DNA from 3 places in the Paenibacillus sp. FSL H8-0280 genome. Region 1 is predicted to be linked to each of the others. Evidence: a T-box and tRNA genes for the amino acid it is inferred to sense, from the RefSeq annotation. Region 1 holds a T-box; the other regions hold tRNA genes.

Region 1 (4,290 bases):
TTTACTCATTTTCTCATTATTGGTACCCAGGATCATACCTTGGTTCACCAGTTTGTGGAAAGGTTCTTTGGTCTCCACAACACCCAGATCATACAGCACTTTGTGCCAGAAACGAGCGTACAGCAAGTGAAGTACCGCGTGCTCTGCTCCGCCAATGTACAGATCAACCGGCAACCACTGCTGCTGTTTCTCCTTGGAGATCAGTTCCTTGTCATTGTGCGGATCGATAAAGCGCAGGTAATACCAGCAGCTACCCGCCCATTGTGGCATGGTGTTGGTCTCACGACGTGCCTTCATTCCCGTTTCCGGATCTACCGTATTCACCCACTCCGTAACATTCGCCAGTGGTGATTCTCCTGTACCCGAAGGTTTGATCTGGTCGATATCAGGCAGCAGCAGTGGAAGTTGATCCTCCGGTACTGTCTTCATCGTTCCGTCTTCCAGATGCAGAATCGGGATTGGCTCACCCCAGTAACGCTGACGGCTGAACAGCCAATCGCGCAGACGATAGGTTACTTTACCTTGTCCTTTACCGTTCTCTTCCAACCAAGCAATCATCTTGGCAACCGCTTCTTCATTATTCAGTCCGTTCAAGAAATCCGAATTCACATGCGCGCCATCACCCGAATACGCCTCTTGTGTAACGTCTCCACCTTGAATAACTTCGATGATATCCAGACCGAACTGCTTCGCAAATTCCCAGTCACGTGCATCATGACCCGGAACAGCCATAACCGCACCTGTACCGTAACCTGCAAGAACGTAATCAGCAATCCAGATCGGCAGTTTTGCACCATTAACGGGATTGATTGCATAAGCGCCAGTGAATACACCTGTTTTGTCTTTGGCCAAATCTGTACGTTCCAGATCACTCTTACGAGAAGCCTGCTCCTGATAAGCCTGAATAGCTTCACGTTGGTCATCGGTTGTAATTGCTTCTACCAATTCATGTTCCGGAGCAAGTACTGCAAAGCTCGCACCGAACAATGTGTCCGCACGGGTAGTGAACACCTTGATGACTTCCTCGCGACCCTCAATGGCAAATACAACTTCCGCACCTGTCGATTTACCGATCCAGTTGCGCTGCATATCCTTGATGCTTTCAGACCAATCCAGCTCTTCCAGGTCTTCCAACAGACGCTCTGCATACTCGGTAATTCTCAGAACCCATTGACGCATCGGTTTGCGTACAACTGGATGTCCTCCACGTTCACTCTTGCCATCAATAACCTCTTCATTAGCAAGTACCGTTCCAAGGGCTTCACACCAGTTAACTGCAACTTCATCCACATAAGCCAGGCCCTTATTGTACAGCTGGATAAAGATCCATTGTGTCCATTTATAGTATTCAGGGTCCGTTGTGCTGATCTCACGATCCCAGTCATAAGAGAAACCGAGCGATTTGATCTGGCGACGGAAATTGTCAATATTACGGAATGTAATATCTCGTGGATGTTCACCTGTATCCAGTGCATGCTGCTCAGCAGGCAGACCGAAAGCGTCCCAACCCATTGGGTGCAATACATTGTAACCGCGCATACGTTTGTAACGGGAAACGATATCCGTTGCCGTATATCCTTCTGGATGGCCTACGTGCAGACCTGAACCGGATGGATAAGGGAACATATCCAGTGCATAAAATTTTGGTTTAGCAGGGTCCTCACCCGTTTTAAACGTTTTATTTGCATCCCAGTATTGCTGCCAACTTTTTTCCATGACTTGTGGCTGATAGCCGTGTTTCGGCTGGTTATTCTCACTCATCTATTATTCCTCCTTCAGGTTATTCGCTTTAGCTTTAATTGCAACAAAAAAACCTCAGCATCCCGTAGCGTTTGCAGCGCTAGGGACGAGAGGTTGAATTCCCGTGGTACCACCCTAGTTAGCGGACGAACGTGCTTCGTCATCCACTCCCTTTGGACCTGTAACGGCGGTTAACCGATGCGGATTTCCATTCCTGAACCCAAGCTTTATACAAGCAGGTTAAACAGAATGGTGTAATCACCGCATTTCTCCAAGGCGAGTTCGCAAATCACTGTCAACCGGCTTGCACCAACCGCCGGCTCTCTGTTATGTACAGGAATTACTACTGATCCTTATCATCGAAATATGTATACAATATCGGGACCATTATATAAAAAAGCAAGCCCAAAGTCAATATTACACGTTATAATCGCTATCTTGAAGTCTACGCTTCGTACCGTTCATAACGCTGGTTTCTTTTCAAGATAACCGAAAACGCTCAATGCCTTCCTCCAGATTATGAATGGTCCAATTCACATGTTCCTGATTATCATATTGACGATAAGCGCACTCAATGCGCAGCACCAGATCAAAGTACAAGTCATAGAGACTTCTTCTTTTCAGCTCACTTTCAGTCGTAATCGCATGCCCATACCCTTTCACAAAACCGGGCGTATAGTTAAAATGACTGAAATAATGCTCCATCAGAGGATCTGCCCACAGTGAACGTTCAAAATCAATAATTGCTGTGATGCGACCTGCGTCTACTAACACATTGCCGTCCCACAGATCCCAACTCACAAGCACAGGTTCTTTTACATCGTCCAGCACATTCGATTTTTCTCCAATCAAGCGTCTCAATTCAGGATAATCTATTGAAAATGTAACCCCGGCTTCTTCCCCGTCGGTAAGAATATCCTCCATCAGATTCATAAATGCTTCTTTCCATGTGGAATATCGCTGTTTTTGCTCCGAGAAATATCCAAACTTCTTGCCCTTGATTTCATTAATTCGACGATTGTACCGACCGAGCTGGTGTTCAATGGCTTCCTGCTCTTCCGCAGAATATTGATCCTTGACCTGATTATAGGGTGTTCCAGACATGTACTCCATGATAAAATAACGCGCTGAAGCCATAGTTAACGAGTCATCATAAGCCAGCACTTGGGGTACGGGAACATCCTGTAGCTCCGTGATGAGGCGTAGTGCCTCAACTTCGGCAATCATGAGATCCTGTTCACAGCGCATCAGATTTGTCGAAGCTGACGGTGCAATTTTGAGTACCACTCGCTGTGCGTCACTCAGTGTAATGAGATATGCATGATTGGCCCAGCCATCCACCAATTCCTTGTAGTCCTGTATACTTGCAGAGAAATGCTGCTCTATTATGGCATTCAACTGTTCTGACGTAAGTCTTGTTTTATATGTACTTTCCATTTCTACACCTCACATTGACAATTGATTTATTTTCTCAGAAAACGCTTTCTATCCGACTATTATCGCCTCCTTTACTTTAACTGGCAATACTTTTTGTCACGTGATTATGTCTTTTCTTGCATTCCTTTACCCTATTTAAGAATATTGCTATTCATTCTCCATAAAAAAATCAAAAAAAACTGCCCTTATGCACCATAAGGACAGTTCTCATTATTCGCTCTTACTTCACAGCCACGTAGAACAAGCGCTGCGCGCTGTCTCCGGCCTCTTTCCATTCAAAATCCGCATATACCTTCACGTCTCTAAAACCTGCCTTGGATAACTCCAGCTTCATCCAGTCCGGATTATATGCACGCTGGACATGAACTTCTTCAAACCGCTGGTACATATCCTTGCTACCATCATCCACACGCGAAAAAATACTGAGATGATGCTCAATCTCACAGCGATCCTGGTCCAGATCACAAGTCCAAATATAAGATACGGAGCGCTCATCCAGTACAAAAGGCTGCTCCTCATCATAACGAATAAGGGTATTGGGATGATGCACATCAAACAGGAACGTACCACCAGGCTTCAGCATCTCGTATGTCCGCTGGAATGTTCGAATGACATCTTCTTGTTCAAGCAAATAATTGACACAATCACAGAAAGATATCACCGAATCCACAGGTTCTGGAACTCGCCATTCCCGCATATCCTGCTGCACCCAACGGACACTGCCCTCGCGATACAAGCGATGACCCTGAGGCGTAGCCTCCATCTTGCTGCGTGCAACCGACAGCATATCTGATGAGAGGTCAATGCCTGTAACTTCGAAACCGGAGTTCACGAGCGGGATCGTAATGGAGCCCGTTCCACAGCCAAGTTCAGCGACACTTTTGGGCATTCCATGCTTTTCCCATGCTGTTCTTGCAAACCTTATCCAGTCCGGATAAGGCATATCTTCCATTAATTCATCATACACATAGGCAAATTTCCGGTAAGACATGTCAGGCACCGCACTTTCAATTTCATTTTCGAATTAATCTATATAAATTGAACTAAAGAATATTTACACTGGACACTCCAATGACAGAACAACCTTCCGATCGCTGTTATCCCCAGATTTTT
Region 2 (4,290 bases), 3.3 Mb from region 1:
CATCTGAATCTAATCCTGATTTGGCATCAGTAACGGCAAGAGTTGATCCAATGAATCAACAGTCCAATCCGCACGTTGGTCATCCGATAATTCTGGCTGGAATCTTCCGTAACCCTGCATAATTCGAATCGTCCGCATGCCCAGATTCTGAGCAGGTATAATGTCGTTATCGATCCGATCGCCGATCATGACAGCTTCCTCCGGTTCACAACCGGCCTGTTTCAAGGCCACAGCGTATAACTCAGGGTCTGGCTTGGACACTCCTTCTTCAGCCGAACATGCCAGAACATCAACATACTTCCGCAAGCCGTAGCTCTCCAGTCTCTCTTCCGTTCCTGGACTCTGATTGGCAATAATGCCAATGCGATAATGCCGTGACAACTGCTGAAGAACGGAATCCGCTGAAGGAAAAGGACGTTCAAGATCTTTTTGAAACTTCAGCTTGTCCTGAATCTGTTTCTGGTGTCCCTCGTCTTCAACGAATGTGCGAATCGCCACTCTCATCGGCCATTGCTCATATTTTCGGTAACAGTTGGCAAACAGTTCGCGTACCGCATCAATTTTCACTGGATACCCTAAAGCACAAGCTTCACGGACGAACTGTCCGATAATATCATCAACCGGCTCCCATTCATCCACCAGCGTATCTCCAACATCAAAAAACAACCATTTTAATCCACCTACATCCGGCACGCCAATTCCTCCTTGTAACCATAAAAAAGAAGACTCACCATCATGCATGAGTCTCCTCAAACTTCCGTTTATCGATACATTCAATTATAACAGGCACCTTACACCTGAGCAATCACAAGCTATGGCATTAACCATTGAGGAGAAAGCCAACTTCCCCATTGAGCGAATATACAATCCGGTCTGCGCCCATGCCCCGATAGATGCCCTTTGGATGGCTTTGCTCCGTAATGACGCACAGGGATTTCGATGTCCATGAACGGCAGATCTGTAAATAACGACAGGTCAGATTCAGGCTGTTTTCGAAAATAAACACGTTGCCTACGCTGCCCTGCGGCAAAAACCATTTTTGAGCTGCAGCCGTGTTCATGCGAATGACATGTTCTACTCCGATTCTACGGAGTCTGCGCTCTTCCCCTGCACTGTTGGTTAGAACGGCAAACGGCATTTTTTTGTACATCAGTAATTTGATAAATTTGCGTCCTGCTTCATTTGGAGCAGTCACTAAGATCATCTCAGTATCCATCATTCGTTCCTCCCTTGGCGTGAAAAGACAACAAAAAAGAAGCGTGGGGGACCAAGGCCTCCCGAACGCTTCTTAAAGAATCCATGGCGAAAACGCCATGAACCAGCGTACGGCTTGTTGCCTCTCCCTTTAACGCTTACGAGGTTAGCTGACGGATTCGGGCGCGAGAGTCGCCCTATTTCCGGCTGTCACCGGAAAATTCACCCCATGAATGCCTACTGTCCTGGACAGCGCATTCCGTTGGTTCCCCCGTTTTCCACTCATGAATGAATGGAAACTCAGCGATTAAAACATCGTTCGTATATCTTAAGATAAGATCGAGCGATATTATCGTTTGTTTCGTTTTTCATATACAATTTAGTTTAAATTGAAATTACGTTATGAATCATACACCCGTGCCATGACGGTGTAAAGTCCTCACAGATCACCGAATCGGCAGATTTTTGCCAATACTCATCCATAATAACGCTTACAATAAGGTTATACTCTATCCATCTCTTCAAGGCTATCTAATTCTCACTCTGACGAAAATCCCTTCGCAATTCATTCACGTATTCCGCACAACTTGCCTGTTTTGATTCTTTTAACACCATATTAGTTTTGCAATATTTAATTGTAACCAATATAATAGAAGATATAAGAGTAAATAAATGGAGGCGATTTAGATGACAGTCTACGATTACAAAGTGAATACCCTTCGCGGTCAAGAAGTTGAAATGTCCGACTACCGTGACAAAGTGCTCCTGATCGTGAATACGGCAAGCTCATGCGGCCTTACCCCTCAATTCAAAGGTCTTCAAGAACTGCAAGACAAGTTTCAAGATGCTCCATTTGAAGTTCTTGGTTTCCCAAGTAACCAGTTTGCACAGGAAAAAGGATCTTCCGACGATATTGCCGAGTTCTGTCAGATGAATTATGGCGTGAGCTTCCCCATGTTTGAGAAAATTGATGTGAACGGATCAAGCGCTCACCCTCTTTTCCAACACCTTAGTACAGAAGCTCCTGGCCTGCTCGGCTCCAAAGCAATCAAATGGAATTTCACCAAATTCCTTGTGGATCAGAACGGACAGGTCATTAAACGTTATGCTCCCAAAACAACACCGGACAAGATTGAAGAAGATATCAAGAACTTGCTGCAAAAATAATACACAGGCCACCCGTAGCCGGAAGGTAGAGCAGTATTGCCCCGGTAATGGATGGCTTTTTTTCTCAACTTTGATGTTATACTGTTCGAAAAAGACAAAAAAGAAGCTTTCCAATAACGGAAAGCTTCTTTTTAATCGTTCATATGATGCGGTCGAGAGGACTCGAACCTCCACGGGCATACGCCCACTACCCCCTCAAGATAGCGTGTCTGCCATTCCACCACGACCGCATGTCGTAAATAATCGGCAACAGAATTGATTATACCGGGTTCAGAACTAAAAGTAAAGTATTTTTTAATACTTCTTTTTCAGCTAGGCATTTTCATCAAAAATCGCATAATCTCGTCATCTTTACCCATGAACTGCATATTATTAGATTTGATCCCCTCTTTTTCGGTATGAGTCGATCTTATTGATTCATTTATATATAGTCCTTCCTTATATATGGTCCTCCCTGCACTTCGCCATATAAATAACACGGTGAGTTATATAAAATAACAAAAATATTGAATTACAAATTTAATCCATTAAATTTCACGGATACTATTGACAAAAAGCGGACATTTATGGGATGATAACTACCATATAATTCGGATTTTTAAACATAAAGCAAACAAAAGGAATATAAATGTCACTTTAAGTGACATTTAACGAACACAGGAGGCGAATGATTGTGAACCGTGGGAATAAGCTGCTCGATTATGTCAAACTGCTTGATTCCTCTATTCAGGTTGGAGGGTTCACCCATTCCTTCGGCATGGATATCCATATCAGGGAGGGTACCATTCGTAATGCTGAAGATCTCGAATCATTCATGCGTTGTCAGTTGCATCCCAGCATCGTCCGTCTTGAAGGTATGGCCATCAAAGGCATCTATACCGCAGCAGATCACAAGGATACATGGCGGATAGCTCTGATCGACAAGCTCGTCCATGTTCAGCGAACCCCTGGAGATCTCAGAGAACAAGCTGCCGCCATGGGTAAACGATTGATCAGACTTGCACGCGCTCTGCACCCCTGGATTGAATTCAGCCAGCTCGAACAGATCTTTGCCAAATACGATTCGGTTGGCTGCCTCTCCACTGTTCACGCCTGGATTAACCACCACCTCGACATCCCGGTCGAGGAGGCGGTCCTTGGTTACCTGCATTCAGCCATGAATGCCTGCATAACCGAAGCCTCCAAAGTCATTCCCCTGAACAACGATACAACCAAGGATCTGATGGTCCGCCTGGCCACAGATCTGGAGAATGAATGGAAGACCGTCAGCGCCTCGGCTGCGGATGGACTGGCACAGCCAACCTCGATGTCCATGAAATCGTTTTTCCCCAGTTTCCATATGCTCGGAGCTGGACTTCATGCCTACAGGGCCTAATCCTCTTCCTCCTCATATCTACTCCCCTTCATTCAGACAAACTAAAAACACGCGGCAACCTCCTTGCCGACGTGTTTTTTGTCATTTTATTTGTTTTATTTACGTATTTACGCCATTTATCATCACAAAATACACTTTTTTCCGTCTTTTTTAATTGTTAGATGACGAATTTGCGTATATAATGAAACATACAGCTCGCATTTCTATATATTCTACATGAAGAAAGGGCGGCTGAATACTACATTCTAACCAGGGGTGAACCCTTTTGAACAAGAAGAAACCAGTTACTCCGTTCGGCTGGGCCATCAAACGACGGCTAACCGAACTTCAAGTGGACCAGAAGACCTTTTGTGAACAGCATGGCATCCCACCCTATCGTTTATCCAATCTTATTCACGGCACACGCAAAGCAACCCGATTCAGGCACCTGGTCGCTGATATTTTGGATATTCCAGATGAACTGAGATAAGATTTCTGCCAAAGGAGGGTCTCATCCATGAGACATGTTACATCCGATCTGGAGAGGCTGTCGTTCCAGTCCATACGTCACCAGC
Region 3 (4,290 bases), 180 kb from region 1:
TTGTATTGGTATTCTCTGTACGTGATACGGGAATTGGCATTCCTCAGCATCAGATCGAACAATTGTTTGATGCATTTACCCAGACTGACATCTCCCATGCGCGCCGATTTGGCGGAAGCGGTCTTGGTCTGACCATCTGCAAAGAACTGCTGGAACTGATGAATGGTCAGATTTCTGTGGAGAGTACCGAGGGGAAAGGCACACAGTTTGAGGTGACACTGCCCTTGCTGCGCCAACAGGCCATTCCCAATGTAGGATAATAATCAAGCAGGACAGCCGGGCGGTCTCGGCTGTTTTTTTATTTTGTTGGATTGTTTTACGAACGGGCGTTCTGTTATAATGCAAGTGTTGAATGGGGGAGACACAGCATGAGTAAGAGACGCACAAGAAGAAAGCGTAAAGGTAAGCAAGGTTTCAAAAAGCAGGTTCTGACGCTGGTAGCGATGCTGCTGGTAGCCCTCTATGCCTGGGCTGGGGGCGAATGGCCCGAGGAGATACCTAATCCATTCGCTGTGACTAATAAGAGTGTTGACCATACCATTACGTTCCCTTCAGAGCGTTATCCCGAAACAGCCAACCATATTAAAGCTGCTATCAAGGCAGGGCATTCGGATGTATGCACCATTGATCGTAATGGAGCGGAAGGCAATCGGGATTTATCACTTAAGGGTGTTCCGGTCAAAAAAGGTAAGGATCGTGACGAGTGGCCCATGGCGATGTGCGCTGAGGGAGGAACAGGTGCAGATATCCAGTACATTACCCCGAAGGATAATCGTGGTGCAGGTTCATGGGTAGGGAATCAGTTAAGTACATATCCAGATGGAACACGAGTGAAGTTTGTAGTGAAGTAACAACAGGATATGGTTGGGCAGAAATAAGGATTGTAAGGCCTTTGTTGTGAGGTCAGTGGAAGCGTGGTACAGGAAAAGTAGAAGAGAAAAACCAGACGTGCATGCGTCTGGTTTTTTGGTATAAAGTGCTGGTATAAATAGATCTAGTTAACGTATCTATACGGGAACTGGAGTTTCTAAGATTACAGAGCCGACTAAACGAGTTGCATTCCGCTTAAATGATGAGACCGGATGCTTAACAGACGTGTAACATGTTCAACCTCATCAAACGGTATCCACAGACTGCCGTGAACCGTACGTAAGGAAAGGATGGATGTATCAGCGGTATGCTCGGGAAATCCAGTTACCGTCTGACCGCTTGTATTACGAACCATGATCTGTTGTTTGCGCCGGATGGCAATTTCTACCTCTTTTTTCATAAGTCATTGCTCCTGATTGTGAGATGTTAAATCCATATGTCAATGTTTTCAATGGTTAATTTGTCTTCTTTATCTAGTCTATCAGAACTAGGTATAGATTTCCAGAAGAGAAATCAACATTCTTCTAGGTGATTTGTCTTAGCTGTGGATGATCCGTTTTTGAATGAGGATTACGGGGTTATATTAGGGTAAAAGGAGGGGAACGGAATGACACAATTGATTATTGGGCTGGCCCGTACCGAGAACGAGGCTATAATTATGCTGAATAAGGTGAAAGAGGAAGGCATCAAGGATAAATATTTGGGAGCGGTGGCGAAGGAACAGCTCAATCTGGAGCTGGTGAGCGAAAAGACGGGGCTGCCCAAACCTTTGAAGGGTGCCGGAACAGATGGTGCCTTTGGCGCTCTGAAAGGCATATTGGCTGGTCTGGGGAAGCGAATGGATCAGACGATGTCGATCGGAAATGCAGTGCGCAGACTCGCTGGTAATGAGATTGGAAGTGAGACCGATGATTTGGTGCTTACACTGACTGAAGCGGGGATCTCGGAGGAGGATGCGCGGTATTACGAAGATTGGCTGTTAAAGGACCATATCTTGGTTATCGTGGAGTGTAGTGAGGAAGAAGCGGCTCGTGTTCGACCCATTTTACTTTTTTAGTTTAATTTAAGGCTGATTTTAGGTTTCTTTAATGTTGGGGAGGTATTCTTATCTCACACCTCCCTTAATATAGATTGGTTTACCGGAAGTCCGGGACCGCAACTCGGACTTTCTAGGTACTGTGAGCTGACGCTTGCAGTGCCTGTTTCATTTTTTTTATTATTTTTAATAAAAGTGTTGCAAAGTTAATTAATTCATGGTAAGATATTTCTTGTCGCCAAGAAATACATAATCCTGCCGGGGTGGCGGAATTGGCAGACGCACAGGACTTAAAATCCTGCGGTAGGTGACTACCGTACCGGTTCGATCCCGGTCCTCGGCATCTTAAAAAGAAAGATCGTATGACGCTTGTTAACCAAGCTGCATGCGATCTTTTTTTGTCTTCTTTAATATGAATGTCACGTCACTTCATAGTTGACCACTTCACCTGCAGCTCATAAACATAAACCCTGCATAATACATATCAGAAGGTACATTTACCTGACTTTTATGAAGAGACGGAACAATGGTGTATACTATCCGTAGGCATATATTACCTTTACCTTGCTGAACGATATAGGTTCAACTACACATGTACACGATAACGGAGAGGACAGCTGTTGTTCTGTCATCGGAGTGCCCGTGTAAATAAACATATTTGAACTTATGTAGAGTCACAAAACCAATAAAACAATCTTATGGACGGAGGACTCAAGTTTATGTTGAAACAGCTTAAGCCATACAAGGTGTTACAGGAGCGCAGAATCGAAGAACTGAAATCGGATGCGTATCTGCTTGAACACCAGAAATCCGGGGCCAAAATTGTACTTTTGTCCAATCAGGATGACAACAAAGTATTCAGTATCGGTTTCCGCACACCTCCGGAAGATGATACAGGGGTAGCCCATATTCTCGAACACTCCGTGCTCTGTGGGTCCAAGAAATTTCCGGCCAAGGATTCTTTTGTTGAGTTGCTGAAAGGTTCATTGAATACATTCCTTAACGCCATGACGTATCCCGATAAGACGATCTACCCGATCGCGAGTCGTAATGATCATGACTTCCATAATCTGATGGATATTTACCTGGATGCAGTATTGAATACAAATATTTATGAGAATGAAAAGATATTTCTACAAGAAGGCTGGAACTACAACCTGACCTCTGCTGACGATGAGTTAACCTACAACGGAGTTGTATATAACGAGATGAAGGGTGCCTTTTCTTCACCGGAACGAATGGTGCGCAGAGAAGTGCTGAACTCCCTTTTCCCGGATACCACATACTCCTCCGAGTCTGGCGGATTCCCGGAAGCTATTCTGGATCTAACGTATCAGGGGCTGCTGGATTTCCACACGAGATATTATCATCCTTCCAACAGTTACATCTATCTCTACGGCGATATGGATATGGAAGAGAAGCTGCAATGGCTCGATGAGAACTATCTGAGTGCATATGATCGAATTGAGATTGATTCGGCGATTCAACTTCAACCTGCTTTTGCAGAACGGGTAGACACGGTTAAGACTTACTCTGCGGGAAGTACGGAATCGGAAGTGGATAACAGCTTCTTAACCTATAACGCGGTGATCGGCACAAGTCTGGATAAGGAACTGAACATCTCGTTCCAAATTTTGTTATATGCACTGCTGAACGCTCCGGGAGCGGTACTGAAGCAGGCGTTGCTGGATAAGGGCATTGCGAAGGACGTCTACGGTTCCTATGATGACAGTCTGTATCAACCTGTATTCACTGTGGGACTGAAGAAGAGCAATCTGTCTAGCAAAGAGGATTTCCTGGGAACGGTCAAAGAAGTGCTTGAGCGTGTGGTAAAAGAAGGTTTTGATCCTAAAGCGCTACTCGCAGGGATTAACTCATATGAGTTCAATCACAGGGAAGCGGACTACGGCAGAATGCCGAAGGGCTTGATCTACGGATTCTCCTCCCTGCAAAGCTGGTTGTATGATGAAGATGCACCTTTCACCCATTTGGAGGCCAATGACGTATTTGCTAAGCTGCGGACAAAAATGAACGAAGGTTACTTCGAGCAACTCATTGAGAAATATATTTTGCAGAACACGCATACTTCCTTTGTAGCCCTGACACCGGACAAAGGGTTGAATTCACGCAAAGAAGAAGCGTTGAAAGAACGTCTGAAAACTATTCAGGCCGGTCTTAGTGAGGAAGAAGTTCAGACGTTGATTCAGAAAACGGAGGCACTCGCCGAGTATCAGAATACACCTTCAACCAAAGAACAGCAGCAGGTCATTCCGACGTTATCGATTGAAGATATTGAACCGAAGGCCTCTACGTTGCATCAAACGGTGAACCAGGTCGACGGCATAACCATTCTCCATCATAACCTTTACACGAACGGAATTGGT

The links. A T-box is a leader RNA that pairs with one kind of tRNA and senses whether it is charged. The one in region 1 lies ahead of leuS (leucine--tRNA ligase), so its partner is inferred to be a tRNA-Leu.
Region 2: it has a tRNA-Leu gene. The T-box ahead of leuS (leucine--tRNA ligase) is inferred to sense a tRNA for this amino acid. The anticodon was not compared.
Region 3: it has a tRNA-Leu gene. The T-box ahead of leuS (leucine--tRNA ligase) is inferred to sense a tRNA for this amino acid. The anticodon was not compared.

Annotation. Positions count from the first base shown of each region.
Region 1 covers NZ_CP150296.1:4,893,720-4,898,009, forward strand. Annotated here, with positions in the region: gene leuS (leucine--tRNA ligase) at 1-1,761, opposite strand, end outside; T-box leader at 1,840-2,109, opposite strand; gene MHI12_RS21485 (phosphotransferase family protein) at 2,221-3,177, opposite strand; gene MHI12_RS21490 (class I SAM-dependent methyltransferase) at 3,398-4,168, opposite strand.
Region 2 covers NZ_CP150296.1:1,574,107-1,578,396, reverse strand. Annotated here, with positions in the region: gene MHI12_RS06955 (HAD family hydrolase) at 10-693, opposite strand; gene MHI12_RS06950 (hypothetical protein) at 821-1,219, opposite strand; cyclic di-AMP (ydaO/yuaA leader) riboswitch at 1,335-1,510, opposite strand; gene MHI12_RS06945 (glutathione peroxidase) at 1,882-2,361, shown strand; tRNA gene MHI12_RS06940 (tRNA-Leu) at 2,509-2,591, opposite strand; gene MHI12_RS06935 (urease accessory protein UreF) at 3,035-3,736, shown strand; gene MHI12_RS06930 (hypothetical protein) at 4,002-4,205, shown strand; gene MHI12_RS06925 (hypothetical protein) at 4,233-4,290, shown strand, end outside.
Region 3 covers NZ_CP150296.1:4,711,027-4,715,316, reverse strand. Annotated here, with positions in the region: gene MHI12_RS20690 (ATP-binding protein) at 1-260, shown strand, start outside; gene MHI12_RS20685 (DNA-entry nuclease) at 369-851, shown strand; gene MHI12_RS20680 (hypothetical protein) at 1,046-1,270, opposite strand; gene MHI12_RS20675 (general stress protein) at 1,478-1,927, shown strand; tRNA gene MHI12_RS20670 (tRNA-Leu) at 2,164-2,249, shown strand; gene MHI12_RS20665 (insulinase family protein) at 2,626-4,290, shown strand, end outside.